2 regions of the Streptomyces sp. NPDC127108 genome follow, and region 2 is predicted to be linked to the other one. Evidence: predicted binding sites of a transcription regulator. Region 2 holds the regulator's gene; the other holds the start of a gene.
The links. Region 2 encodes HspR, which represses chaperone genes until heat shock. Its sites were predicted from a motif close to TTGAGNNNNNNNNNCTCAA; they were not measured.
Positions count from the first base shown of each region.

Region 1: the regulator HspR is predicted to act here: its motif matches at 2,929-2,947, upstream of lon (endopeptidase La).

Region 1 is NZ_JBHXTE010000040.1:75,324-89,654, reverse strand. Features, by position in the region: gene ACFVHO_RS29775 (lysozyme) at 1-305, shown strand, start outside; gene lon (endopeptidase La) at 489-2,906, opposite strand; gene ACFVHO_RS29765 (GNAT family N-acetyltransferase) at 3,086-3,784, shown strand; gene ACFVHO_RS29760 (hypothetical protein) at 3,802-4,461, opposite strand; gene ACFVHO_RS29755 (PadR family transcriptional regulator) at 4,458-4,856, opposite strand; gene ACFVHO_RS29750 (rhomboid-like protein) at 5,022-6,065, opposite strand; gene ACFVHO_RS29745 (spermidine synthase) at 6,262-6,966, shown strand; gene ACFVHO_RS29740 (response regulator transcription factor) at 7,033-7,773, shown strand; gene ACFVHO_RS29735 (ATP-binding protein) at 7,953-9,002, shown strand; gene ACFVHO_RS29730 (multifunctional oxoglutarate decarboxylase/oxoglutarate dehydrogenase thiamine pyrophosphate-binding subunit/dihydrolipoyllysine-residue succinyltransferase subunit) at 9,301-13,104, shown strand; gene ACFVHO_RS29725 (DUF6104 family protein) at 13,257-13,439, shown strand; gene erm (23S ribosomal RNA methyltransferase Erm) at 13,708-14,331, shown strand, end outside.
Region 2 is NZ_JBHXTE010000003.1:257,459-271,789, reverse strand. Features, by position in the region: gene clpB (ATP-dependent chaperone ClpB) at 1-364, opposite strand, end outside; gene ACFVHO_RS04320 (pyridoxamine 5'-phosphate oxidase family protein) at 585-1,019, shown strand; gene ACFVHO_RS04315 (hypothetical protein) at 1,174-1,545, opposite strand; gene ACFVHO_RS04310 (helix-turn-helix transcriptional regulator) at 1,891-2,880, shown strand; gene ACFVHO_RS04305 (helix-turn-helix transcriptional regulator) at 2,877-3,857, shown strand; gene ACFVHO_RS04300 (LuxR C-terminal-related transcriptional regulator) at 4,371-4,919, shown strand; gene ACFVHO_RS04295 (LuxR C-terminal-related transcriptional regulator) at 4,944-5,918, shown strand; gene ACFVHO_RS04290 (hypothetical protein) at 5,941-6,429, opposite strand; gene ACFVHO_RS04285 (XRE family transcriptional regulator) at 6,426-7,100, opposite strand; gene ACFVHO_RS04280 (MBL fold metallo-hydrolase) at 7,362-8,342, opposite strand; gene ACFVHO_RS04275 (LuxR C-terminal-related transcriptional regulator) at 8,648-9,742, shown strand; gene ACFVHO_RS04270 (LuxR C-terminal-related transcriptional regulator) at 9,901-11,073, shown strand; gene ACFVHO_RS04265 (hypothetical protein) at 11,380-11,898, opposite strand; gene ACFVHO_RS04260 (heat shock protein transcriptional repressor HspR) at 12,102-12,557, opposite strand; gene dnaJ (molecular chaperone DnaJ) at 12,562-13,758, opposite strand; gene grpE (nucleotide exchange factor GrpE) at 13,843-14,331, opposite strand, start outside.

The sequences.
Region 1 (14,331 bases), on a different contig from region 2:
GCAAGTCCCAGTCCGCGATGGTCGCCTGGATCCGCGACTTCCTCAACACCTACAAGGCACGCACCGGCCGCGACGCCGTCATCTACACCGCCACCAGCTGGTGGAAGCAGTGCACCGGCAACTACGGCGGCTTCGGCAGCACCAACCCGCTGTGGATCGCCCGCTACAACACCAGCCCCGGCGAACTCCCGGCCGGCTGGGGCTTCCACACCATGTGGCAGTACACGTCGACCGGTCCCATCGTCGGTGACCACAACAAGTTCAACGGCGCGTACGACAGGGTGCAGGCCCTGGCCAACGGCTGACCGGGCCCTCTCCCGCCCACGAGCACATCACCGCCCACCGGGCAGCCGACGCCACGCGGGTGAGGCTGCCGCCTCACGCGTGAGTGACGGCCGCACGGGGTGAGCGGCAAGGCCCGGACCCTCCTGGGGGTCCGGGCCCCGCCCTTCCCCGCCGCGCCCGTCACGCCGCGGCGGGAAGCCGCGTCACGCCGCCGCCGGAACCCGCACCTCGGCCGGTGCGAGGGCAAGCTCAAGGACCTGGCGGACGTCCGTCACCGCGTGCACGTCCAGCTTCTCCAGGACCTCGGCCGGGACGTCGTCCAGATCCGGCTCGTTCCGCTTGGGGATCACGACGGTGGTGATCCCCGCCCGGTGTGCGGCGAGCAGCTTCTGCTTCACACCGCCGATGGGCAGCACCCGTCCGGTCAGCGACACCTCACCGGTCATCGCCACGTCCGTACGGACCAGGCGGCCGCTGAGCAGCGACGCCAGCGCCGTCGTCATCGTGACGCCCGCGCTCGGACCGTCCTTCGGCACGGCGCCCGCCGGGAAGTGGATGTGCACGCCCCGCTCCTTCAGGTCACCCACGGGCAGCTCCAGCTCGGCGCCGCGCGAGCGCAGGAAGGACAGCGCGATCTGCGCGGACTCCTTCATCACGTCACCGAGCTGTCCGGTGAGGGTCAGACCCGCCGCACCCGTCTCCGGGTCGGCCAGCGACGCCTCCACGAACAACACGTCGCCACCGGCCCCGGTGACCGCGAGCCCCGTGGCCACACCGGGCACCGCGGTCCGCCGCTCGGCCGGGTCCTGCGCCGACTCCGGCACGTGGTGCGGCCGCCCGATCAGCCCGCGCAGCTCGTCCGCGCCGACGGTGAACGGCAGCTCCCGCTCGCCCAGTTCGTGCTGCGCCGCGACCTTGCGGAGCAGTCTGGCGACGGACCGCTCCAGATTGCGCACGCCCGCCTCGCGGGTGTACTCCCCCGCCAGCTTGCGCAGCGCGCCCTCGTCGATCGTCACCTCGCCGTCGCCGAGCCCGGCCCGCTCCAGCTGTCGCGGCAGCAGGTGGTCACGGGCGATGACGACCTTCTCGTCCTCCGTGTACCCGTCGAGCCTGACCAGCTCCATGCGGTCGAGCAGCGCCTCCGGGATGGCTTCGAGGACGTTGGCGGTCGCCAGGAACACCACGTCGCTCAGGTCGAGTTCGACTTCCAGGTAGTGGTCGCGGAAGGTGTGGTTCTGCGCCGGGTCGAGCACTTCGAGGAGCGCCGCCGCCGGGTCGCCCCGGAAGTCCGAGCCGACCTTGTCGATCTCGTCGAGCAGCACCACCGGGTTCATGGACCCGGCCTCCTTGATGGCCCGCACGATCCGCCCGGGCAGCGCGCCCACGTACGTACGCCGGTGCCCGCGGATCTCCGCCTCGTCCCGCACGCCGCCGAGCGCGACCCGCACGAACTTGCGTCCCATGGCGTGCGCCACGGACTCCCCGAGCGAGGTCTTGCCGACTCCGGGCGGGCCGACCAGGGCCAGGACCGCGCCGCCGCGCCGTCCGCCCACGACTCCCATGCCCCGGTCCGAGCGCCGCTTGCGCACCGCCAGGTACTCGGTGATGCGCTCCTTCACGTCCTGCAGCCCCGCGTGCTCCGCGTCGAGGATCTGCTGGGCGCCCTTGATGTCGTACTCGTCCTCGGTGCGCTCGTTCCACGGCAGTTCGAGCACCGTGTCGAGCCACGTGCGGATCCAGGAGCCCTCGGGCGACTGGTCGCTCGCGCGCTCCAGCTTCTCGACTTCCTTCAGCGCCGCTTCCCGTACGTTCTCCGGCAGGTCCGCGGCCTCGACCCGGGCGCGGTAGTCGTCGGACTCCTCCTCGCCCTCCTTGCCGTCCAGCTCGCGCAGCTCCTTGCGCACCGCCTCCAGCTGGCGCCGCAGCAGGAACTCGCGCTGCTGCTTGTCGACGCCCTCCTGCACGTCCTTGGCGATGGACTCGGCCACGTCCTGCTCGGCCAGGTGCTCCCGCAGCTGCTCGGTGGCCAGCTTCAGGCGCGCCGTCGGGTCCTCGGTCTCCAGGAGCTGGATCTTCTGCTCGGTGGTGAGGAACGGCGAGTACCCGGAGTTGTCCGCCAGCGCCGACACGTCGTCGATCTGCTGCACGCGGTCGACCACCTGCCAGGCCCCGCGCTTCTTCAGCCAGCTCGTGGCCAGCGCCTTGTACTCCTTGACCAGCTCGGCGGTGGCACCGGGCAGCGGATCCGGCACGGTCTCGTCGACCCGCGCGCCCTCCACCCACAGGGCCGCGCCGGGCCCGGTCGTGCCCGCACCGATGCGCACCCGTCCGCGAGCACGGATCAGCGCCCCCGGATCCCCGTCCGCAAGCCGGCCGACCTGCTCGACCGTACCGAGCACGCCCATGCCCGCGTACGTCCCGTCGATCCGCGGAACAAGCAGCACCTTCGGCTTGCTACTGCTTCCACTGGACCGCGCGGCGGCCTGCGCGGCCTCCACCGCGGCTCGCACTTCGGCATCGGACAGGTCGAACGGCACCACCATGCCGGGCAGCACGATCTCGTCATCGAGCGGCAGCACGGGCAGAGCGAGCGGTGTGTACGACGTGGACTCAGCAGCCATGATCTCCCCTTCGGCATTCAAGTTGAGCTATACCGACTCAATGCTCCTGAGTCCCTGAATGTTCCCCCGGACTTGTTCGCTGTCAGCGATCACCTCTGTCGCCGCCGAAATCCCCCTACGTAAGGTTCTCTCAGCAGTTGCAGCCATTACACACTGGTCCCGATCTGAAGGGTTGCCCCATGCACGCGACACAGGGAGCAGAGGGAGCCCCCCTCGCGGGCCGCGACGCCGTACGGGCCTGGATCGACGGCTGGGGCGTCTCTCGCGGCGCCGCTCCGCCGACCGTGGAGCCCTGGGGTTTCACGATCGACGTCGGCCACATCAAGCACCCGTCCCGGCACGTCTTCGGCGCCACAGGCACGGACGTCCAGGAGTCGGACGTACGCAAGGTCGCCTCATCGGTGACCGGCGCCGACGTATGGCTGAAGGTCTTCGACTTCCCGGACCGCGTCGCCCCTTGGCTCGGCCCCGAGTGGTGGATCGACCCGGAAGACGGCTACCTGATGACCGTGCCGCTCACCCCGGTCCCCCCGAACCACCTGGTGGTCCCGGACGGCTATCAGCTCCGCACCTGGTCGCGCGGCGGCGTCTTCCGCGCGATGGTCACCACCGCCGACGGTCACTGGGCAGCTCGCGGCCAGATCGCCCCGACGGGCCGCACCGCCGTCGCCGACCAGATCGAGACGTCTCCGCAGCACCGCCGCAAGGGCCTGGGCAGCCTGGTCATGCGCACCCTCGCGGTCGCCGCCGTCGACCAGGGCGCGGAGATCGGCGTACTCGCCGGGACCCCGGAAGGACGCGCCTTGTACGAGTCGCTGGGGTGGCAGGTGGTCGCCGGCCTGACGAGCGCGCGCCGGAAGGGACCGGAGGAGGCCTGAGCGCCCCGACTACTCGGCTACTCGGCCGCCGCAGCCGCGGCCTTCTTCGCGCGTATGTCCCCGTAGGCGTAGGGCATCCCGGGCAGCATCAGGAGCAGCGTCGCCCACAGAGGCAGATGGAAGAGCACGTCGTCGCCCGCGAGCCAGGTGGTGAGCTGCGCGAACCCGATGCCTATGACCCCGACCAGCAGCCATCTCACGAAACCGAGGCTTCCCCGCCGCAGCTCCAGGGTGACGCCGACCGCGATTATCACGGCGTAGAACGCTATGCGCGGGGCCTCGACGGGCAGCGTGAGGGTCCGGTCGATCAGGTGCGTGAGGAGCAGCAGCACACCGAGGGCGAACGGGATCAGCGCGGCCATCCGCAGCACACGCAGATGCAGGGGCGTGCGCGCCCGGGCCCAGGAGGCGGCGAACCCCGGCACGTCCGTGCCCACCACGTCCTCGGGGGAGCGGCCCGCCGCCGCGGCCTCCTCCAGGTGCTCGGAGAGCTCGGCCAGCATTTCGCGCACGGAGGCGTCGTCGATGCCTCTGTACTCCCAGTTGCTCCGGCAGACCGCCAGCACGCGGGCGCGCTCGGCCTCAGCGGGCGCGCTGTCCCGCACGCCATCGTCCGTGGTCACGCCGCCGCTGATCGTCGTCTCGGTGGTCGTCTCGGTGGTCGTCTGATGTGTCATGCCGTGTCCCCCGTTTCCCCCGTGTCGCTGTCCTGTGCGCCGCCCTGGCCCTCCAAGGTCCTGGAGACGGCCACCGTGAAGGTGCTCCAGGTGGCGCGGCCCGCGGCCAGCTCGGCCGCGCCCGCGTCAGTGAGGCGGTAGTACTTGCGTGGCGCCCCGCCCGCCGCGGACGGAGCGCGGTAGGAGTCGACCAGCCCGGCCCGCTCCATCCGGGCGAGCAAGGGGTAGATGCTGCCCTCGCTCACCAGGTCGAGGCCGCTCTCGGTGAGGGCCTCCACGAACTCGTATCCGTACCGAGGTCTTTCGCCGATGAGCGCGAGCAGGCACAGGTCGAGCACCCCGCGCAGCAACTGACTACGACGCTGGTCGTGCATCGCGGACAGTTCCTTTGTCATGCGGTACAAGATAGTCACGAAGTACCTTGCACCGCAAGACATTTATCCGGAGGATGTCACTCCACGTACATGGCGGCAAAGGACCCGGTCCCATCGGCCACACGGGTGACATAAAGCCCCTCGGACCTCACAGGCCGCACAAGCCCCAGAGGCAGGCCGGACGGCTTAAGCGGGAGTGCCCCGCCCGTGCCCTCGCAGCACCGGCCACGTCGCGATTCCCACGACCAGAGCGAGCAGATGGCCCCAGTTGGTCATCGGGTCCGTGAAGGCGATGAGGTCCTGGACCAGCATCCAGCCGAACCCCGCGAGGACGGCCCAGCGCAGCCACGGTGTGAGGAGCCCGGCGAGCGCGCCGACGCTGGCGGCGACGCCGAAGCTGATGCCGTAGTCGAGGCGGTATGCGGAGCTGCCGGGCAGATGGCCAGCCAGGACCGAGAGCCCGACCGGGACCTCGGTGGCCAGCGTGGCGACGGCATGCCCGAGCAGGAAGACGCCCGCGGTGCGCAGGCCGCCGACGCGGCGCTCCAGCGCGGTGAGGACCAGCAGGAAGACGATGGCGTACGGCGAGGTGACCCCGCCCGCGATCCACAGCGCGCTGGCGACGAGGACGAACATCGGCCGGTCGGCGAGGTGCGCCACGTCCGTGCTCGACCCCTGGTGCAGGGAGGAGACGAGGGCGGGGTCGCCGTATTCGGCGAAGAGCGAGGTCAGGAGGAGGACGACGGCGTATCCGAAGGTGAAGGGCGTACCGGTCGGCGACGGCAGCAGCCGCCACGGCCGCAGCCCGCGCAGCCCCCGGAGCCCCGCCCGCACACCGCAGGCCCCGGCCCGCGCCCCGGCACCCGGGCCCTGGGCCACCTCCCCGGGCACCCCGGACGCCGACCCGCCGACAAGGGCGGCCTCGCCCGCGCGGCCCGGCCCACTCGACCCGACCGCCTGACCCGACCCGGCCTGGAGCGGCTCGGCCTCAACCGGCTCGGCCTGGCTCGGCCCCGCCTGGCTCGGCATCGCGTCCAGCGTCACGAGCCCCGCGGCCCCGAGCAGCGCCTCCGCGCCCGCGCCCCCCGACAGACCCACGGCGCCCCCGGCAACCGCAGCACCCCCAGCGCCCACAGCGCCTCCGGCACCCACCGGAACCTCGACCGCCGCCCCGCCGCCGTCCTCACCCACGGCGGCGCCCCCGCCCGAAACCCGCACAGACCGGTCCACGCTGAGGCGCTCCTTCCATCACGGCTTCACTGATCTTCCATCACAGAAAGATCACGGGATCACGCTTCACCGAACTTTCCCCTGCTGTCTATGACCGACGCCACGTGAGGCGCGATTCACAGGAACTCACAGCAACCCCACACCATTCCCCGGCGTCCCGCAGCGCACGTCTGCGAGGCGGCAGCAAAATGGGCCGATGCACACCCCGTACCGACCCGATCCCCCCGTGGTTCTCGACCGGCACGAAGGCCCCTACGGCGAAGTCGTGCTGCGCCGCCACGGAGACCTGTTGCAGATCATTGCCAACGGCATGTTCCTGATGGACACCTCCGACGGCCGCTCGGAGCGACTCCTCGTCGACGCGGCGTACGACGCCCTGGACGGACGGCCCCGGCCGTCTGTCCTCATCGGCGGTCTGGGCGTCGGCTTCTCCCTCGCCCATGCCGCCGCGGACCCGCGCTGGGGCCGTATTTCGGTGGTCGAGCGCGAGCGGGCCATCATCGACTGGCACCTCGGCGGACCGCTCTCGGAGCTGTCCCGGGAGGCGCTCGCGGATCCGCGCACGGAGATCCTGCACGCCGACCTGATCGCATATGTCAACGGCTCATTCGCAGGCGCCAACACCCCTTCCGGCACCTACGACGCCCTGTGCCTCGACATCGACAACGGCCCCGACTGGACCGTCACCGAGGGCAACGAAAGCCTCTACTCCCCCGCAGGTCTCGCCGCCTGCCAGGCCCGTCTGAACCCCGGCGGAGTCCTCGCCGTGTGGTCCGCGCAGCCCTCACCCGCTTTCGACTCCGCTCTACGGAATGCCGGGTTCCAACAGGTACGTACGGAAGAGATCCCCGTTGCCCGGGGCGTACCGGACGTGGTTCATCTCGCGACAAGGGCTGCGTAGCCGAGGTGCCGTTACGCCCCGTACTCTGCTGACCGGACACCAAGCGATCACGTCAGGGGCGGGGCGATGGAGCAGACACACACCTCCCACAACGGCGCCACGGCAGCGATGCCCGGCGCTCAGCGCCGGGTTCTGGTGGTCGAGGACGACCCGACGATCGTCGACGCCATCGCCGCCCGGCTGCGCGCCGAAGGTTTCGTCGTGCAAACGGCGGCGGACGGCCCGGCAGCGGTGGACACCGCGCAGGCATGGCAGCCGGATCTACTGATCCTCGACATCATGCTGCCGGGATTCGACGGCCTGGAGGTCTGCCGACGCGTGCAGGCCCAGCGACCCGTACCGGTGCTGATGCTCACCGCGCGGGACGACGAGACGGACATGCTGGTCGGGCTCGGCGTCGGCGCCGACGACTACATGACCAAGCCGTTCTCGATGCGCGAGCTCGCCGCGCGCGTGCACGTCCTGCTGCGTCGGGTCGAGCGGGCCGCGCTGGCCGCCACGACGCCGCGCAGCGGCATCCTGCGCCTGGGCGAGCTGGAGATCGACCACGCGCAGCGGCGTGTGCGAGTGCGCAGTGAGGACGTCCATCTGACCCCCACGGAGTTCGACCTCCTGGTGTGCCTCGCCAACACCCCGCGCGCGGTGTTGTCACGCGAGCAACTGCTCGCCGAGGTGTGGGACTGGGCCGACGCGTCCGGCACCCGCACCGTCGACAGCCACATCAAGGCCCTGCGCCGCAAGATCGGGGCGGAACGCATCCGTACGGTGCACGGGGTCGGGTACGCCCTGGAGACACCGACGCCATGACGGCGGACCCGGGCGCCGCCGGCGGTACGGCTCGCGGCGCCCTGAGCGGTACCCCGGGCAGTGCGCACGGCACCCCGGGAGGCACCCCCGGCGGCACGGCGGACGCCGAGCGGGGCACGGTCCGGAAGTGGCGCTGCGACCGGGGCGGGAGCATCGGCCTGAACGGCCCGTTCGCGGGCGTGCGGCCGTTCTCCATCAAGACCAAGCTCGGCACTCTGGTGGTCGTCTCGGTCTTCATCACCACCGGGCTGCTGATGGTGGCCATGGAGACGGAGACCGAGCTCCGCTTCATCACGGTCTTCTCCGTGATCGCGACCCTGCTGATCACGCAGTTCGTCGCGCACAGCCTCACCGCACCCCTCGACGAGATGAACTCGGTGGCCCGCGCGGTCTCGCACGGCGACTACACGCGTCGCGTGCAGGGGGCCGACCGCCGCGACGAGCTGGGCGACGTGGCGATGACGATCAACCGCATGGCGGACGATCTGGAGGCGCAGGACCAGCAGCGCAAGGAGCTCGTCGCCAACGTCTCGCACGAGCTGCGCACCCCCATCGCCGCGTTGCGCGCCGTCCTGGAGAACGTTGTCGACGGCGTATCGGCGGCCGATCCGGAGACGATGCGCACGGCCCTGAAGCAGACCGAGCGCCTGGGCCGCCTGGTGGAGACCCTGCTCGACCTGTCCCGCCTCGACAACGGTGTCGTACCGCTCAAGGCGCGGCGCTTCGAAGTGTGGCCCTATCTGTCGGGTGTCCTGAAGGAGGCCAACATGGTGGCCTCCGCGCGCAAAGGGATGACGTCGGGCTCCGGCAGTCACACCCGTACGGACGTGCATCTGCACCTGGACGTCTCTCCTCCGGAGCTGACCGCCCACGCGGACGCCGAGCGGCTGCACCAGGTCGTCGCCAACCTCATCGACAACGCGGTCAAGCACAGCCCGCCGCACGGCCGTGTCACGGTGCTCGCCCGCCGCGGCCCCCACCCGGAGTCCCTGGACCTGGAGGTCCTCGACGAGGGTCCGGGCATCCCCGAGTCGGAGTGGCACCGCGTCTTCGAGCGCTTCAACCGGGGCGCGCACGTCGGCGTCCCGCCGGGCAGCGACGGCGGCACCGGTCTCGGACTCGCGATCGCGCGCTGGGCGGTCGATCTGCACGGCGGGCACATAGGCGTGGCCGAATCGGCTCGGGGCTGCCGCATTCAGGTCACCCTTCCGGGCCTGCCCGAAGACTGAAGTTGACGTAAGGTTCGAAGCGGAAGCGACCTCTGGGCGCGCGCACGGTGCGCCGGACGGGTCGCAGCCGCGTGTCGACGTACCCAGGACGTTCACAGACGTCCCCACCAGGGCTCCACGCGGCATCTTGCTGTAGGCGAACTTCGCTTGTTTCCCGCCATTTACAGCCCCGAAACCAGCTTTCCAGTGTGACTTACGCGACGGATGACCGGCCCGGTCTGCACTGCGCGTCCTTGGAGGCGTAGCCTTTATTTCCGCTGTCCATCACCTTGTGAAGCGGAAGAGGGCGGTTGCCGCCGTGTCGCCACAGTCCCCCAGTAACTCGAGCACTTCGACCGACCAAGAAGCGCAGGGCAAGAACCCTGCTGCCGCGTTCGGTCCCAATGAGTGGCTCGTCGACGAGATCTATCAGCAGTACCTCCAGGACCCGAATTCGGTCGACCGTGCCTGGTGGGACTTCTTCGCCGACTACAAGCCGGGCGTGGGCGCCTCCGTCGCCGCCGCACCGGCCAAGCCGGCGGGTGACGCGGCCGCGGGGGTCGCGTCCACCACGTCCCCCGCCCCGGCCGCCGCGAAGCCCGCAGCCCCGGCCGCGCCCGCGCCCGCGGCGAAGCCCGCAGCCGCTCCGGCGGCGCAGGCCCCGGCTCCCGCCCCCGCGAAGCCCGCGGCCGCCAAGGCCGCGCCCGCGAAGGCGGAGCCCGCCAGGGACGCCGCGGACGCCAAGGAGAAGGCGGGTCCCGAGTACGTCCCGCTGCGCGGTCCGTCCGCGGCCGTGGCGAAGAACATGAACGCCTCCCTGGAGGTGCCCACGGCGACGTCCGTGCGCGCGGTCCCGGTGAAGCTGCTGTTCGACAACCGCATCGTCATCAACAACCACCTCAAGCGCGCCCGCGGCGGGAAAATCTCCTTCACGCACCTCATCGGGTACGCGATGGTGCAGGCCATCAAGGCCATGCCGTCGATGAACTACTCCTTCGCGGAGAAGGACGGCAAGCCGACGCTGGTCAAGCCGGAGCACGTCAACTTCGGCCTGGCGATCGACCTCGTGAAGCCCAACGGCGACCGGCAGCTGGTCGTGGCGGGCATCAAGAAGGCCGAGACCCTGAACTTCTTCGAGTTCTGGCAGGCCTACGAGGACATCGTCCGCCGCGCCCGCGACGGCAAGCTCGGCATGGACGACTTCACCGGCGTCACGGTCTCCCTGACCAACCCCGGCGGCCTCGGCACCGTCCACTCCGTGCCGCGCCTCATGCCCGGCCAGTCGGTCATCATGGGCGTCGGCTCCATGGACTACCCGGCGGAGTTCCAGGGCACGTCCCAGGACACCCTGAACAAGCTGGGCATCTCCAAGGTCATGACGCTGACCTCGACGTACGACCACCGCGTGATCCAGGGTGCGGCGTCCGGCGAGTTCCTGCGCATCGTCGCGAACCTCCTCCTCGGTGAGAACGGCTTCTTCGACGAGATCTTCGAGGCGCTGCGCATCCCCTACGAGCCGGTCCGCTGGCTCAAGGACATCGACGCCAGCCACGACGACGACGTCACCAAGGCCGCCCGGGTCTTCGAGCTGATCCACTCCTACCGCGTCCGCGGCCACGTCATGGCCGACACGGACCCGCTGGAGTACAAGCAGCGCAAGCACCCCGACCTGGACATCACCGAGCACGGCCTGACGCTCTGGGACCTGGAGCGCGAGTTCGCCGTCGGCGGGTTCGCCGGCAAGTCGATGATGAAGCTGCGCGACGTCCTCGGCGTCCTGCGCGACTCGTACTGCCGCACCACCGGCGTCGAGTTCATGCACATCCAGGACCCCAAGCAGCGCAAGTGGCTGCAGGACCGCATCGAGCGCCAGCACTCCTCCAAGCCGGAGCGCGAGGAGCAGCTGCGCATCCTGCGCCGTCTGAACGCCGCCGAGGCCTTCGAGACCTTCCTGCAGACGAAGTACGTCGGCCAGAAGCGCTTCTCCCTGGAGGGCGGCGAGTCCGTCATCCCGCTCCTGGACGCGGTCATCGACAGCGCGGCCGAGTCCCGTCTGGACGAGGTCGTCATCGGGATGGCCCACCGCGGCCGCCTGAACGTCCTCGCCAACATCGTGGGCAAGTCGTACGCCCAGATCTTCCGCGAGTTCGAGGGCAACCTCGACCCGAAGTCGATGCACGGCTCCGGAGACGTCAAGTACCACCTGGGCGCCGAGGGCACCTTCACGGGCCTCGACGGCGAGCAGATCAAGGTCTCCCTGGCCGCCAACCCCTCCCACCTGGAGGCGGTCGACCCGGTCCTCGAGGGCATCGCCCGCGCCAAGCAGGACATCATCAACAAGGGCGGCACGGACTTCACGGTCCTGCCGGTGGCCCTCCACGGAGACGCGGCCTTCGCGGGCCAGGGTGTCGTCGCGGAGACCCTGAACATGTCGCAGCTGCGCGGCTACCGCACCGGCGGCACGGTCCACGTCGTCATCAACAACCAGGTCGGCTTCACGGCCGCTCCGGAGTCGTCGCGTTCGTCGATGTACTCCACGGACGTGGCCCGGATGATCGAAGCGCCGATCTTCCACGTGAACGGCGACGACCCGGAGGCCGTCGTCCGCGTCGCGCGGCTCGCCTTCGAGTTCCGCCAGGCGTTCAACAAGGACGTCGTCATCGACCTGATCTGCTACCGCCGTCGCGGACACAACGAGTCCGACAACCCGGCGTTCACGCAGCCGCTGATGTACGACCTGATCGACAAGAAGCGCTCGGTCCGCAAGCTGTACACCGAGTCCCTGATCGGCCGCGGCGACATCACCCTGGAAGAGGCCGAGCAGGCCCTCCAGGACTACCAGGGCCAGCTGGAGAAGGTCTTCACGGAGGTCCGTGAGGCCACCTCGCAGCCCGCCCCGGCGGAGGTCCCCGAGCCCCAGGCCGAGTTCCCGGTGGCGGTCAACACGGCGATCTCCCAGGAGGTCGTCAAGCGCATCGCCGAGTCCCAGGTCAACATCCCCGACCACGTCACCGTCCACCCGCGTCTGCTGCCGCAGCTGCAGCGCCGCGCGTCGATGGTCGAGGACGGCACGATCGACTGGGGCATGGGCGAGACCCTGGCCATCGGTTCCCTCCTCCTGGAGGGCACCCCGGTGCGCCTGGCGGGTCAGGACTCCCGCCGCGGCACCTTCGGCCAGCGCCACGCCGTCCTGATCGACCGCAACACGGGCGACGACTACACGCCGCTGCTGTACCTCTCCGAGGACCAGGCCCGCTTCAACGCCTACGACTCGCTGCTCTCCGAGTACGCGGCCATGGGCTTCGAGTACGGCTACTCCCTCGCGCGTCCCGAGTCCCTCGTGATGTGGGAGGCGCAGTTCGGCGACTTCGTCAACGGCGCGCAGACGGTCGTGGACGAGTTCATCTCGTCGGCCGAGCAGAAGTGGGGCCAGACGTCCGGCGTCACCCTGCTCCTTCCGCACGGCTACGAGGGCCAGGGCCCCGACCACTCGTCGGCCCGCCCGGAGCGCTTCCTGCAGCTCTGCGCCCAGAACAACATGACGGTCGCGATGCCGACCCTCCCGTCGAACTACTTCCACCTCCTGCGGTGGCAGGTGCACAACCCGCACCACAAGCCGCTGGTGGTCTTCACCCCGAAGTGGATGCTGCGCCTCAAGGCCGCGGCCTCCAAGACGGAGGAGTTCACGACGGGCGGCTTCCGCCCGGTCATCGGCGACGACTCGGTGGACGTCAACGCGGTCCGCAAGGTCGTCTTCTGCGCCGGCAAGCTCTACTACGAGCTGGACGCCGAGCGGAAGAAGCGCGGCATCACGGACACGGCCCTCATCCGTCTGGAGCGCCTGTACCCGCTGCCGGGTGCCGAGCTCCAGGCCGAGATCGCCAAGTACCCGAACGCCGAGAAGTACCTGTGGGCGCAGGAGGAGCCGGCGAACCAGGGCGCGTGGCCCTTCATCGCCCTCAACCTCATCGACCACCTGGACCTGGCGGTCGGCGCCGACATCCCGCACGACGAGCGTCTGCGCCGCATCTCGCGGCCGCACGGCTCGTCCCCGGCGGTCGGCTCCAAGAAGCGCCACGAGCAGGAGCAGGAGCAGCTCCTGAACGAGGTCTTCGAGGCCTAGGCCACGGCGGTCACGCCGTTCGGTACGTCGGGTGGGCCCGGCTTCGAGTCCTGTACGGGACTGGGGGCCGGGCCCACCGGCGTACGGCCGTACGATGAAACGGAACGAAGCCCGGCCACCGGCCCGGGTCCGGCCCGCACCAGGAGCAAGAGTTGTACTTCACCGACCGTGGCATCGAGGAGCTGGAGAAGCGGCGCGGCGAGGAGGAGGTCACCTTCGAGTGGCTCGCCGAGCAGCTCCGCACCTTCGTGGACCTCAACCCGGACTTCGAGGTCCCGGTGGAGCGCCTCGCCACGTGGCTGGCGCGCCTGGACGACGAGGACGAGGACGAGTAATCGGCTTCTTCGGGGGACCGGTACGTCTCCGGGGTTGCTGATACGCCCCGCACCGGCCCCGGCAGAAAATCACTTGCCTGTAGGGCCCTGCCGCCCCGTACGCTGCCTCCCATGTGCGCATCCGCAGCCGCAGCCGCTGCCACGAGGACCCGCCGCGCCTAGCGGCGGGCCGACCTCACCTCACTCTGGAACGCCCCGCCGCTTCAACGCGTAAGCGCCGAGCGGCACTTCGTGCTGCCCGGCTTACCTCGAAGCCGCGGAGACCCCTGTGCGCACGCACCACCATGGCCGTCATGAGTTCGGCCAGAACTTCCTCACCGATCGCCCCACCATCAGCACGTTCGTCGACCTCGTGAGCCGCACCGACGGGCCGATCGTCGAGATCGGCACCGGGGACGGGGCCCTGACCCTCCCCCTGCAGCGGCTGGGCCGACGCCTCACGGGCATCGAGATCGACCACCGCCGGGCCGAGCTGCTGCGGCGGCGCACCGCCCCGTCGACGCAGATCGTCACCGCCGACTTCCTGCGCTACCGGACCCCACCGGAGCCGCACGTCCTGGTCGGCAACCTCCCCTTCCACGAGACGACCCCCATGCTCCGCCGCATCCTGCGCTCCCCTGACTGGACCGATGCCGTCCTGCTCGTGCAGTGGGAGGTCGCGCGCCGTCGCGCCGGGGTCGGCGGGGCGACGCTGATGACCGCCCAGTGGTGGCCCTGGTACGCGTTCGACCTCAAGGGCCGCGTTCCCGCGGCGGCGTTCCGGCCGCGCCCCAACGTCGACGGCGGGCTGATGACCATCGCCCGTCGGGACCGGCCGCTGGTCGCGGCCGCGCGGCGGCAGGAGTACCAGGAGTTCGTCCGCCGGGTGTTCACAGGCCGGGGCCGAGGACTG
Region 2 (14,331 bases):
CGCCGCCCTTCGCGGCCAGGCCGATGAGCAGATGCTCGGTGGAGAGGTAATCGTCGCCCAGCTCCTTGGCGCGCTGCGCCGCGTCGGCGACGACGGCGAGCAGCTCGCGGTCGGGCCCCGGCGGGGAGACCGTCGATCCGGTGACGCTGGGCAGCCCCGCGAGGACGCGCTCGGCACCGGCACGCACGGCCGCCTGGTCGGCGTCCACGGCGGCGAGCAGGTCGGTGATGTTCTCGTTGTCCTGCCCCTCCAAGAGCGCCAGCAGCAGATGCGCTGGCGTCAGGTCGGGGTTGCCACCGGACACGGCCCGGCTGGTGGCCGCGTTGATCGCGTCCCGGCTCCGGTTGGTCAGCTCGGCGTCCACGTGCGGGTTCTCCTCCTGGGTCGCGGTCTGTCGGGCCTTGCGGGCCCATGCTGACTTAGACAGCGTACATAAAGTTGAGTCTATTCCGCTCAAGGGTGGCGAAGGAACCCGGAGCTTGGCACTCCTGGGGCCCTGGGCTCGGATTCTCCGGGGCCCGCACCTCAGGAATCCCTGGGCCCGGAGTCAGGAGTCCCTGAGGTGCGGGCTAGGTTTCCTGCCCATGAGCATCGACCTGGGCGATCCGCCCGCCGCCTACCTCAGCTTCTGGCGCGAGCGGCACCTGTGCACCCTGACGACCCTGCGCCCGGACGGCACCCCGCACGTCGTCCCGGTCGGCGTGACCTTCGACGAGCGGGCGGGCGTCGCCCGGGTCCTGGCGAACAGGTTCAGCAGGAAGGTGGCCCACGTCATCGCGGGGTCGGCGGCGGCCGGGGCGGACGGCCCGGCCGGCTCCGGTGCGCGGGTCGCGGTCTGCCAGATGGCGGGGCGGCGCTGGGCGACCCTGGAAGGCCTGGCCGAGGTGTCGGCGGAGCCGGAGCGGGTGGCCGAGGGGGTGCGGCGGTACGAGGAGAGGTACGGGCGGGTGCCGTCGCCGAACCCGGACCGGGTGGTGATCGAGATCCGGGTGACGCGGGCGTTGGGGAAGGCGGGCTGAGGGGGCGCGCGGCGCGAGGGCGCGAGGGGCGCGAGGCGCTGGGGGTGCGCCTCGGTACCGGCACACACCACAGCGGCGCCACCGTGTTCAGGTCCACGGTGACGCCGCTGCTGGGGGAAGCACCTGCGCGATTTACAACGACGGGGGAATCGCGTCAGGCGCTGCGGGGGGTGGCTGCGAGGGAGTCTGCGGAAGCGGTCTGCCGCTCGACGGCCTGTCGGTCGGCTTCGCGCTTGCGCTTGTCGATCACTTGGTGGTCGCGCTGGTCGAGGTTCACGAAGACCATGCCGTAACGCACGGCGCAGCGGACCGGCTGCGGCGCGCCGCGGGGGCGGCGCAGGCAGCGGTAGGCGCGGATGTCCTCGTCGTCGTCGCGGACGATGACGACGGGCTCTCCGACCAGGGTGACCATCAACGAGTCGCCGGGGTGGGGGATCGCGGTGACGAGGTCGATGAAGTGCCAGCCGGAGCGGTAGGCGGTGGCCATTTCGCGGCGGAAGGTGCGGTCGTCGGGAGGAGTGGTCATGACTGGACGCCCCCCGCCGGAGCCGAGCCCCACCAGACATCGCTCTGCCCGGCCGCGCCGATCGGCGCGGACGCCCAGATGACGTCCGGCGGCGCAGCATTGGACGTCGACGCCTGCGCGCCGTCCTGGCCCGCATCGACAACGGCCAGAGCACTGATGGCCAGACCGGCCGAAAGGGCACCGATAAGCACTGAGCGAAGCATTCCCTTGCACATAGCGGGCTTCGTCCTCACTTCCATAGCGACTTCCCCCGGCCTCCCAAGACGATGGCTCATTCGGCCATGCACGCACCACAGGAGCGATGCATCATGTTCCTGCACGTTCAGGAGCCTGGGGGGTGGAGCTATGACAACAAAGGATCCAATTCGGGCACATCCTCATTCCGTAGCTGAGCTATGCGAAGAGGGCAAGCGGCTCTACGCCGACGCGCTGCGCTCGGGCCGCATCACCCGGGCCGAGGCCGCCATGGCCCCGTGCCTGGTCGAGTTCGCTCTGCTGCACCCGGATCCCGATGATCCGGAGTGGCTGCGTCCGGTGCCGCCGACCGCGGCCCTGGCGCAGCGGCTGCGCCCTATCGAGCGCGAGATCCAGGAACGCCGCACTCTCGCCGTGGAGCTGACCGACACCTTTGAGCCATTCCTGGCCATCAGCGCTCAGGACCGCTCGATGGTCCACGCGATCACGGTCCTCGAAGGCCCCGAGCGGATCAACGCGGCCATCCAACTAGCGATAGCCGAGTGCCAGTCGGAAATCCTGACGGTGCAGCCCGGAGGCGGGCGCAGCGAGGAGATCCTTCGGGAGGCGGTGAAACGCAGCCAAAGCATCATCGAGCGCGGCATCACCATGCGTACGCTCTACCAGCACACGGCGCGACACAGTCAGGGCACCATCGCCTACGCCGAATACATGAAGCAAGGCAAGGTCGAGGTCCGCACCCTCGAAGAGCTCGTGGACCGACTGATGGTCTTCGACCGCACGGTCGCGTACATCCCGGCGCAGGAGGACGGTCAAGTGGCCCTGGAGCTGAGGCACCCGGGGCTCGTCACGTACCTCGCGAACGTCTTCGAGCAACTCTGGCAGCGCGCGTCGCCGTTGCTCGAAGAGGCACCGTACGGACCGCCCACCGACGGCATCACCGGCGTCCAGCGCTCCATCGCCCGCCTCCTGATCGAAGGGCACGTCGACGAAGCCATCGCCCGCCGCCTCGGCATGAACGTGCGCACCTGCCGCGCCCACATCGCCAAAATCGCCGCCGCCCTGGGCAGCGGAAGCCGCGCCCAGCTCGGCTACCTCATCGCCCAGTCCGGCATCCTCGAGCAGGACAAACCAAGATGACCACCGAACCCCGCCCGCACCCTCACGGCCCCGACGAGTTGTGCGACGCGGGTTCGGCCCTCTACGCCCGCGCCCTGCGCGAGGGCCGCGTCCGCCACCGGGAGGCCGACACCGCCCCCTGCCTCATCGACTTCGGCCTCCTCCACCCCGACGTCGAGGACATGGCCTGGCTGCGCCCCACCGCGCCCGCCGTCGCCCTGCCCCAGCTCCTGCGCGGCATCGAGGACCACATCGCCCGCCACCGCGAGCGCGAGGAGCGCCTCACGGCGATGTTCGAGCCGCTCATGGCCCTGGACGCGCGGCAGGCGGCCGGCGGGGAGCCCCCCGAGATCACGGTCCTCGACGGCTTCGAGCGGATCAACGCGGCCATCGACCGGGCCATGGCCGACGCCACCGTCGAAGTCCTCACCGTCCAGCCCGGCGGCGTCCGCTCCCCCGAGGTCCTGGCCGACGCGCTCCCCCGCGAACAGGAACTGCTCGCCCGCGGCTGCCGCATGCGCACCCTCTACCAGCACACCACCCGTCACTCCCTCCCCGCGCTCGCCCATTACGAGCAACTGGACGGCGACGTAGAGGTACGCACGCTCAATGAGGTAACCGAACGCATGGTGGTCCTGGACCACTCGGTGGCTTTCATCCCCGCCAGCAAGGACCGCACGGTCGCCCTCGAAGTACGCCAACCGGCCATCGTCGACTACCTCATCACCACCTTCGAACGACTGTGGCGACTGGCCACCCCGATGTTCCCGCACGCCGCCCAGCTCCCCGCCGAGAACGGCATCACCACCCGTCAGCACGCCATCGCCGAACTCCTCGTGGAAGGCCTCACCGACACGGAGATAGCCACGCGCCTCGGCATGAACGTGCGTACCGCCCGCGAACACATCGCGAAACTCGCCGCGATCCTCGGCAGCAACAGCCGCGCCCAGCTCGGATATCTCATTGGTCAGTCAGGGATCCTCGACCAGAATCACTAGCTGTCGGACACCTGGGGCGGGGGGCTTCGGGCAGGTGCAAGGAGGGGCAGCGACGTGGTGGTGGAGCACAGATCGCACGCGGAAGGGCTGTTGTGCGAGGTGGGCAGGAACGCGTACCTGCGCGCCCTCCAGGAGAGTGGGATCCAAGCTCAAGAGGCCGACGGGATCCCGTGCCTCGCCGACCTCGGTCTTCTGCACCCGGACGCCGAGGACCCGCTGTGGCTCCGCCCCATGGCACCGTCCGTGGTCCTGCCCCAACTGCTCCACCGCGTGGAAGAACACGTCGCCCATCAGCGGTGGCTCGGAGCGCGGATAGCCGCCTCTTTCGAATCGCTCATGCCGCTCACTCGCCCGAGGGGCTCCACCTCGCCCTCGTCCTCCCTGACGGTCCTGGACGGCCTCCATCAAATTCAGTCGGCCATATTCCGGGCAGCCGCCAGGTCCTCCCAGGAAATCCTCGCCATTCAGCCCGGCGGCCAGCGGCCAGCCGAAAGGCTCCCTGGAGGTCTGCCCATGGAGCAGCGGGTACTCGACCTAGGCGGACGCATACGCACGCTGTATCAGCACACAACACGGCATTCCCAGCCGGCTCTGGCCCACTACGAACAGCTGGACGGCGACGTCGAAGTCCGCACATTGGACGAACTGCCCAAACGCCTCCTGGTCTTCGACCGCACATACGCCTTCGTCCCGGTCAGAAGGAGCCCCAGCCATGCGGCCCTCGAACTCCGGCAGCCCGCCATCATCAACTACCTGGCCGCCACCTTCGAAATCCTGTGGCGCCTGGGCACCCCCCTGTTCCCGCACGCGGAACCCCTCCCCACCTCAAACGGCATCACCCCCCGCCAACAAGCCATAGCCGCCCTCCTCACCGAAGGCCTCACGGACGCCGACATAGCCGCCCGCCTCGGCATGAACGTCCGCACCGCCCGCGTCCACATCGCGAAGATCGCCGCGATCCTCGGCAGCACCAGCCGTGCCCAGCTCGGATACCTCATTGGCCGGTCTGGGATCCTCGACCAGAAGCACTGGTCGGCGGGCGAACACTCACGGCGTCGGTGATGCGGGAGAGGGACGGCGAAGGCAGTGGTGGAGCACAGAGCCCACGAGGGCGGTGAGTTGTGCGAAGCGGGCAGAGGGCTGTACGTCCGCGCGCTGCGATCGGGGCGGATGCGCATCGAGGACGCCCGTGCGGCCCCCTGTCTGGAGGAGCTGGGGCTTCTCCAGCCGGACGGGGAGGGTGCGCGGTGGCTGCTGCCCGTCGCCCCGTCCGTGGCCCTGCCGCGGATCCTGCACGCCATCGACGTGAGCATCAGCACGCAGCGGCAGCGGGAGTCGCGCCTCGCCGACGCCTTCGCGCCGCTGATGGCCCTCGGCGGCGAGCGGGCGCGCAACCCGCATTCGTCCGGAACGACCCTGCACACGGGTGTGTCGCACATCAATGAGGCCATCGACCGGGCGGTGTCAGGGGCGAGGTCGGAGGCCCTCGCCATTCAGCCGGGAGGAAAGCGGTCCGCCGACGAACTGGTGCGCTCGCTGCCGCGGGTGAACCACATCCTCTCCCGTGGCGGCCGGATGCGGACGCTCTACCAGCACACGACGCGCTACTCCGGCCCGGCGCTCGCCCACTACGAACAGCTGGTGGGCGACGTGGAGGTCCGCACGCTCGACGAACTGCCGCACCGCATGATGGTGTTCGACCGCACCGTGGCCTTCATCCCCGTCGGTGACTCCCCCGACGTCGCGCTCGAGATACGCCAGCCGGCCATCGTGGACTACATGGTCGCGACCTTCGACCTGCTGTGGCACCTCGCCGTCCCCAGATGGCCCCAGCCCATCCCCAAGGCCGCCCCACACGGCCTCACCCCCCGCCAGCTCTCCATCGCCGCCCTCCTCACCGAAGGCCTCACCGACGCCGACATAGCCGCCCGCCTCGGCATGAACGTCCGGACCGCCCGCGTCCACATCGCCAAGCTCTCGGCGGTCCTGAAGAGCACCAGCCGCGCCCAGCTCGGCTATCTCATCGGCAAGTCGGGCATCCTCGACCGCGCACCCGGCTGACCCGCCCGCCCAGGGAGGGGCCCTAGTGGTAGACGGCCCGCTGCAGGGGCAGCCCCAACGCCCGCAGCGCCGAGCGCACCACGCACTCCGCGTCCAGGCCGTCCGCCCCGAGGTCGAGCACCGCGGACTGTTCCCACCGTACGGACGAGGGGCGGCCCATGCTGACCTGCCAGCTGGGGCCTCGGTCGTCCAGGGCGATGTTGAGGACGCGGACCACGGAGACCTTGGCGACGACCTGGAGGGGGAAGTCGCCGGCGAGCATCTGGCGGTCCACGACCCAGGTCACGGGGTAGCCGCGGCCGTTGAGGTCGGCGGCCATGGCGTGCAGCAGCGTGGCGAGGGAGGCGCGTTCCAGGACCGGGCCCACCGGATCGACCGGATCGACCGTGCCAGCCGTCAAGGGCCTCGCCTGGGCGGGCGCGTCGGCCGCCACGGGGACGTCGAACACCTCGGCGGCGTCCTCGCCTGCCCTGCCCGCCCTGCCCGCCCTCGCGGCCTTCTCCAGCCTCATGCCGATGTCGGGTTCTCGTCGAGCGGGTCGAAGAGCAGCACGACATGTCGCGCTCCCGGCGAACTCGCCGGTTCCGAGACGACCATCGTGATCTGCCCGGGGCCTTTTCGCGGGTGGTACAAGGGCCTGACGTCACCGTCCGGGTGGATGTACACCTCGGTGCCGCGCTCGTAGATGGGGCCCGCGTACTTGTCCCGTTTGACGTCCTCGTTCAGTTGGGCCAGGGAGCGGTTCTCGGGATGTTGAATGTGGGCGAGCCTGATCTGGTTGAGAATTCCCGGCGCCCAGCGGGTGTCCCAGTCGGTGAGAATGTGATCGCGGGCCTCGTCGGCGAGCGCCATCCACCGCATGGTGTTCTCCGGCGGTATGCGGTCCTCGAAGATGTCGGCGAACGGCTCGTTGTACGCGACGAGGTCCCATTGGACGTTGCTCACGTACGAGATCTCACGCTGCCCGGAGACCGCCCGCTGCCACGCCGCGGCGGCGGGCATGCGGACGCCGCCGCCGGGGTCGAGGGGGTGCGGCGGCCGCTGGCCGAGGCTGAGCAGATAGACCTGGGTGAACTCGTCCTCGCTCATGCGCAGGATCCGTCCGACCTCGCGCAGATAGCCGTCGCGCGGGGACATCTTTCCGCTCTCGAACCGGTGGTAGGTGCCCACCGACCGGTTCATGAGGATGTCCATGTCGGGCTGTGCGAGACCGTGCACGCGGGGCCCGGGGCGCCCCGTCGGCTTCGGCGTCAGACCCACTTCCGGGGGTGTGATTCTGGAACGCAGTTCTTTGAGTATGCGACGCAGCGCTTCCTCGTCCACTGCGTTTCCCCCTTTCCAGCTTCCCCGCTTCCCCGTTCCCCCGTAGCTGAGCGCACGGCAGGCCGTACGCACAGTGCCTGCACCATAAGCCCAAACGAGTTGCCGACCAACAGATCGTATTCAGCGGGCCGCAGCGGTGGCGTGGTGGTGCGTATGAGCCCAGCGTGCGGCGTGCGTGGCCAGGTCCACCATTTCGATGGGCGCCGCGGCTCCGCCGAGGTGGTGGTACTCGATGAACGTCAGCATCACGACGCGCTCCGGCGCGCCCAGGTGCGGGTGGAATCCGGCGGCGAGGATGTCCGCCGCGGCCTCGTACGCGCCGAGCCCCCGCCCGTGCCGCTCCTTGATCTCCCCTTCGAGCTCCCGCAGATAGCCGATGTACGCGCGCACCCCGTCGGGGCCGATGACCCGGCCGTGGCCCGGCACGATGTGCTCGGCGTCGAGCGCGAGCACCGCCTCGGCGGCCCGCACGACCTCGGCGAGCGGCCCTTCCCAGTGCACGGGGTGGTCGCCCTCGAAGACGACGTCGCCCGCCATCACGACGCCCTGCTCCGGCAGATGCGCGACCAGGTCCCCGGCGGTGTGCGCCGGACCCACCTCGACGAGGCGCACCTCGATGTCGCCGACGTGGAAGTCGTACGAGCCGTTGAAGGTGACGGTGGGCGGGACGACGGTGATGCCGGTGTAGTCGTACGCCCCGAAGCGTTCGCGCGCGTACCAGCCGAGCGGGTTGTCCGGGTCGCTCGCGTGCACCAGGTACTGCATCTGCTGCGGGGAGATCTCGCGGCAGTGGCGTTCCAGGCTGGCCTGGGAGCTGATGATCTCGGCGCCGGGGAAGAAGGCGTTGCCGAAGCAGTGGTCGCCGTTGGCATGGGTGTTGACGATCGTGCGGACCCGGGCGCCCGCGGGCAGAACGCGGTCGGCGGCGGCGATGAGCGCGCGGGTCATGCGCTCGTCGTAGGGGGTGTCGATGAGCGCGGTGTCGTCGCCCGAGGTGACGAGCAGGCAGTTGGCGAGGCCCCAGGCGCCCGCGGCGCCGCGCGGCGCCCAGAGGTACAGTCCGTCGCCGCTCAGGGCGGTGAGGTCCACAGGAAGGTCCATGGACGTATTTTCGTCGGGTTCGTGCCGGGAGTCGGAGGCCCCCCGGCTGTGGGGATGGACACACCCGGCACGAGCAGATGATTGAAGCTTGAATAATTGGTTCGTCATCGCAGGGGATAAACCCGCCATTGATATCAGTTGTCTCGTTGACAAGGATGACAAGTCACGAAGGATGACAGCTCACGAAGGATGACGGCCGGCCTCACAACTCACGGGCACCCGCCCGCGGGTGACGGCTCGTCGGTGCCAGGCGACCGCGGCGTCCGTCATTCGCGCGATCACTGCAATCCGAGCAGGGGGAGCATGTGCAGGACGTAGCGACGCAGGCAGCCCCCACCGTCCACGGCGGGACGCACGGCACGGCCGGGATCCGGATGACCGGACCCGTCCCGGCCGGCGAGCCCGCAGCCCGCCACCACGTGCCGCACGAGCCCGTGGACGTGTGCGAGGCCGGGCGGGCGCTGTACCTGCGAGCCCTTCAGGAACGCCGAGTTCCCGCCAAAGCCGCCGCCGCGACCCCGTGCCTCATCGACACCGGGCTCCTCCACCCCGACCCCGACGACGCCACCTGGCTGCGCCCCACCGCGGCCGCCGTCGCCCTCCCCCGGCTCCTGGAGGACATCGAGGGGCGCGTCGCCCGCCAGCGCGGCCGGGCGACCCGGCTCGCCGCCTCCTTCGAGCCGTTCCTGCGCCTCGGCGCCGACCGGGCCCCGGACCTCTCGGCTTCACCGGTCACCGTGCTCAAGGGGGTCCCGCGCATCCGCCTCGCCGTCCGGCAGGCGATGGCCGACGCCTCCGAGGAGATCCTCGGCATCCAGCCCGGCGACTCCCGGCCGCGACTCCTTCCGTACAACGAGCCCTGGCGGCTCGCGGAGTTCGCCGAGCGCGGCGGGCACATGCGGGTGCTCTCGCCGCCCCGGACGGCCCACGACGCGCTGCCCGGGCTGCGCCGGCCCGGGCCGACGAGCTCCGGCCACGTGCGGCCCGTCGGCCGTGAGCTGCGCACGCTCGACGAACTCCCGCCCTGCCTCCTGGTGTTCGACCGGGACGTCGCGTTCATCCCGGCCGTCGAGGACGGCTCGGTCGCCTTCGAACTGCGGTCCACCGCCCTCATCAGCTATCTCTCGACGGCCTTCGACATCCTGTGGCGCCTGGCCACACCCCTGTACCGCGAGGACACCCCGCCCCCGCCCGAGCAGGCGATCAGCGACGTCCAGCGCGCCATCGCGCACCTCCTCACCGAGGGCCACACCGACGCGGAGATCGCCCGCCACCTGGACATGAACGTCCGTACCGTCCGCCTGCACGTGGCCAGGCTCGCCGCCCTCCTCGGCAGCCGCAGCCGCACCCAACTCGGCTACCTCATCGGCCGTTCGGGGCTGGTCGAAGCCCACCCGTAGGCAAGGCCCGCGCTCCCGCGTGGTGTTGCGCTCCGTTGCGCAACGCACACGCTCCGGCACGCCGTCTCCGTGAACCCGTGTCCCCATGGCCTCATGGACGTGATGCCCGGCCGCGCACCGCCGAGCGCGGGCAGCGTCCATGGGGAGGGAGCACCACCATGTCCGAGGAGCGCGGACCGGGGAGGAAGGAAGACGGAGCGCCACCGCCCGAGCCACATCGGTCCCACGGCCCCGACACCCTCTGCGCGCCCGGCGCCGCCCTCTACCACCGCGCCCTGTGCGAAGGCCGCGTCCACACCCACGAGGCCGAACCGGCCCCGTGCCTCGTCGACTTCGGCCTCCTCCACCCGGACGTCGACGACATGCGGTGGCTGCTTCCGGGCGAGCCCACGACCACCCTGCTCGGTCTGCTGCGCGGCATCGAGGAGCAGGTCGGGCAGGAACGGCAGCGCGAGGCGGAGCTGTTGGCGGCCCTGACGCCGCTGCTCACCCGCATCCCCACCCAGCCCGAGAGACCCACCGCCCCCTCCGAGAGACCCCTGAGACCCACCGACCCCACCGACCCCACCGACCCCTCCGAGAGACCCACGAGACCCACCGACCCGCCCGAAGACCCCAGCAACCCCGAAAACCCCAGCAGCCGTGCCAGACCCACCAACCCCACCAGCCCCGCCATCACCCTCCACACCTCCCTCCCCCACACCACCCACGCCATCGAGGCGGCCGTGTCCCGCTGTGCGGAGGAGGTCCTGACGATCCAGCCGGGCGGCTTCCGGCCCATCGCGGATCTGGGCGCCGCGCCGCCGCGCGAGCAGGCGCTGCTGTCCCGGGGCTGCCGGATGCGCACGCTGTACCAGCACACGACCCGGCACGCCCTCCCCGTGATCGCGCACTTCGAGCGCCTCGACGGTGATGTGGAGGTGCGGACGCTGAGCGAAGTCACCGAGCAGCTGGTCGTGTTCGACCGCGCGGTCGCCTTCGTACCGGCCGACCGGGACTCCACCGGGGCCCTGGAGATCCGCGCGCCCGCCGTCGTCGGCTATCTGGTCGCGCTCTTCGAGAGGCTGTGGCGCCTTGCCACGCCGATGTTCCCGCACCCGGCGGCGCCGCAGCCCGCCAAGGACGGGGTCACCGCACGTCAGCGGGCCATCGCCGAACTCCTCGTCGAGGGCCTGACGGACGCCGGGATCGCCGACCGGCTCGGCATGAACGTGCGGACCGTACGCGTCCACATCGCGAAGCTCACCAGCACCCTGGGCGGCAGCAGCCGCACACAACTCGGATTCCTCATCAGTCGCTCAGGAATCCTGCGGCCCGGACACCACATGTGAATCACGATCGTCCGGATTTGCCGCCACTTGCCCCCACCTCCGCCCCTTGCACCGCAACAAGTTGACGGTAGCGGAGCGTGGCGGGCCGTTGCATCGTGGTGAGGGCGGCAGGGAGCGGCCAGAGCCCTTTCAGGTACTGGAACCGACCGCTCCCCGCGGCCGAGTGACTCTGTCGTGGTCTCCCCCCGCAGAGTCGCGCTTCCCTAAGGGGTTGCCCCGGTCCGGCTACGCCCCGTGGCCGACCGGGGCGCTCGCACTTCGGGGGGAGTGAGCGCCCCGTCCCACGGGCGGCCCGGGGCAGGCTGCTCAGGCGTGGGTCGCGTTGTCGTCGGCCCACTCCTGCAGCAGCCGCTCCCGCTCGTCCCTGCGCGGCGAACCGCCCTCGTGCGCGCGGCCCCACGCGGCCATCGCGGCCATCGTGGTCATCAGCGTGGCGGCGCCCTCGGTGAGGCGGGCGAGCAGGGCGCGCGAGAGGTCGTACTCCTTCTGGGAGTAGCCCGCGGCCGCGGCGACGTACGCCGTCAGCTCGATCTCCTCGTCGGCCGTCCCGACGCACACCGTCATCGTCGGGGCGTCGTCACCGCCGCCGAGGCCCATCGTGAGCGCCATGTCGACGACGGCGCCCACCTGCCGCTTGAGGGACCGCACGGGCACGTCCTCGACGGTGAGCGTCTGGATGTCGTCCCACAGCCAGAGGCCGGACTGTCCATGGCCGATACCGGCGATGCCCTCGGATGTGAGCCGCACCCCGGGGGCGAGCCCCGCCGGTTTCGAACCCACGTACACATCGCCTTCGGCGATCCAGAACAGCCCCACCATGGCCATGGTCTTCCAGCTCCCCCTGTGCCGAGCACAGCGCTTGAGTCGATTGCGCGATGGCGAGACGGGCTGGTCAGGGGCGCTCCGCGCCCGGCCCGCGGTCCTCGTGCCTCGCCCCGCCCACTATAAGGAGGCAAGCGACCGGGCCGGGAGTTCCCCGAAGGAGCTCCCGGCCCGGACAGAGCGCGGTGCGCACGCCGGCGCGCGTCTCACGCCTCCGGCGACCTCTTCGGCCGCCACACCACGAGCGCGCTGGTCTGCTGGACGTCCTGGTACGGCACGAGGTCGCGGCGGTACGAGGCGTGCACCGCGGCTTCGCGCTGCTGCATCGCCGCCGCGGCGCCCTCGACGGCCGCCGAGAGCTCGGCGACCCGGGACTGGAGCGCCGTGACCTGGTTCTCCAGCTCGATGATGCGCTTGATGCCCGCGAGGTTGATGCCCTCTTCCTGCGACAACTGCTGGACGGTGCGCAGCAGTTCGATGTCACGGGCGGAGTACCTGCGGCCCCGGCCCGCGGTGCGGTCGGGCGAGACCAGGCCCAGGCGGTCGTACTGCCTGAGGGTCTGCGGATGCAGGCCGGAGAGCTGGGCCGCCACCGAGATGACGTACACCGGGGTCTCGTCCGTCAGTTGATACGGGTTGCGTCGGCGGCCGTCCCGCTCCATGAGGTCACGCTCCCTTCGCGGCCTTGAACAGTTCTGCCCGCGGATCGGTGTCCGCAGTCGCCTTCCGGTACGCCTCCAGCGCTTCCTGCGCCGCGGGCGGCAGCGTGGTCGGCACGGCGACCTCCACGGTCACCAGGAGGTCCCCTCGGGTGCCGTCCTTGCGGACCGCGCCCTTGCCGCGGGCGCGCATGGTGCGGCCGTTGGGGGTGCCGGGGGGCAGTTTCAGGGTGACGGGCGGGCCGCCGAGCGTCGGCACCTTGACCTCGCCGCCGAGCGCCGCTTCCGCGTACGTCACCGGCACGGTCACCGTCAGGTTGTCGCCCTTGCGGCCGAAGACCGGGTGGGCGTCCACATGGACGACCACGTACAGGTCACCGGCGGGGCCGCCGCGCTCGCCCGGCGCGCCCTTGCCGCGCAGGCGGATGCGCTGGCCGTCGCTGACGCCCGGCGGGACACGGACCTGCATGGTCCGCGAGGACTTGGCGCGGCCGCTGCCGTGGCAGACCTCGCAGGGGTCCTGCGCGATCAGGCCGCGGCCCTTGCAGTCCACGCACGGGTCGGTCAGCGAGAAGCCGCCGCCCCCGCCGCGCGAGACCTGCCCCGTGCCCACGCACGTCGGGCAGACGCGCGGGGTGCCGTTCTTGTCGCCCGTGCCCGAACAGGCCTTGCACGGGGCCTGGGACGACATGCGCAGCGGAACCGTCGCGCCGTCCACCGCCTCCGTGAAGCTCAGCGTGACCTCGGACTCGATGTCCTGGCCGCGCCGCGGCTGCGTCCGTGTGCCGGCGGTCGCGCCGCCGCGGTTGAACAAGCCCCCGAAGACGTCACCGAGGCCGCCCCCGAATCCGCCGGCGCCCGTCGCCCCGCCCCCGCCCGGGGCGCCGCCTCCGAAGAGGTCGCCCAGGTCGAAGTTGAACGATCCGCCGCCGGGGCCTCCGGGGCCCGGCCTGAATCCTCCGCCGTTGCCGAAGAGCGCGCGGGCCTCGTCGTACTCCTTGCGCTTCTTGGGGTCGCCGAGGACGTCGTTCGCCTCGGAGATCTCCTTGAAGCGCTCCTCGGCCTTGGCGTTGCCCTTGTTGGCGTCCGGGTGGTTCTCGCGAGCCAGCTTCCGGTACGCCTTCTTGATCTCGGCTTCGGTGGCGTCCTTGGGGACGCCGAGGACCTTGTAGTAGTCCTTCTCGATGAAGTCCTTGGTGCTCATCCCCGACGTCCCTCCTTCCCTGTCATCCGGCGGGCCCCGGCGCCGAGGTCACCCTCGGCGCCGAAGCCGCCGTCCGTGTCGGCGTCAGCCCTCGTCCGGGCCACCGCTCTCCTTGCCCTTGGCGTCCGCGGTGTCCGCGGCGCCGTCGGCCTTGCTCTCCGCGTCCGCGGGCGCGCTGTCGTCGCCCTCGGCCGCGCCGGACTCCGCCGACTCCGCCGACTTCACCGTCTGCGCGCCGGGCTGCGGCTCGGCCACCGCCACGCGCGCGGGGCGCACGACCCGCTCGCCGATGCGATACCCCGGCTGGAGGATCGCGACGCAGGTCGTCTCCGTGACGTCCGGTGCGTAGCTGTGCATCAGCGCTTCGTGGATCGTCGGGTCGAAGGGCTCGCCCTCCTTGCCGAACTGCTGCAGACCCATCTTGGCGACGACGGTCTCAAGCGCCTCGGCGACGGACTTGAAGCCGCCGACCAGTTCGCCGTGTTCCCTCGCCCGGCCGACGTCGTCGAGCGTCGGGAGCAGTTCCGTCAGGAGGTTCGCCGCGGCGATCTCCTTGACCGTCACCTTGTCCCG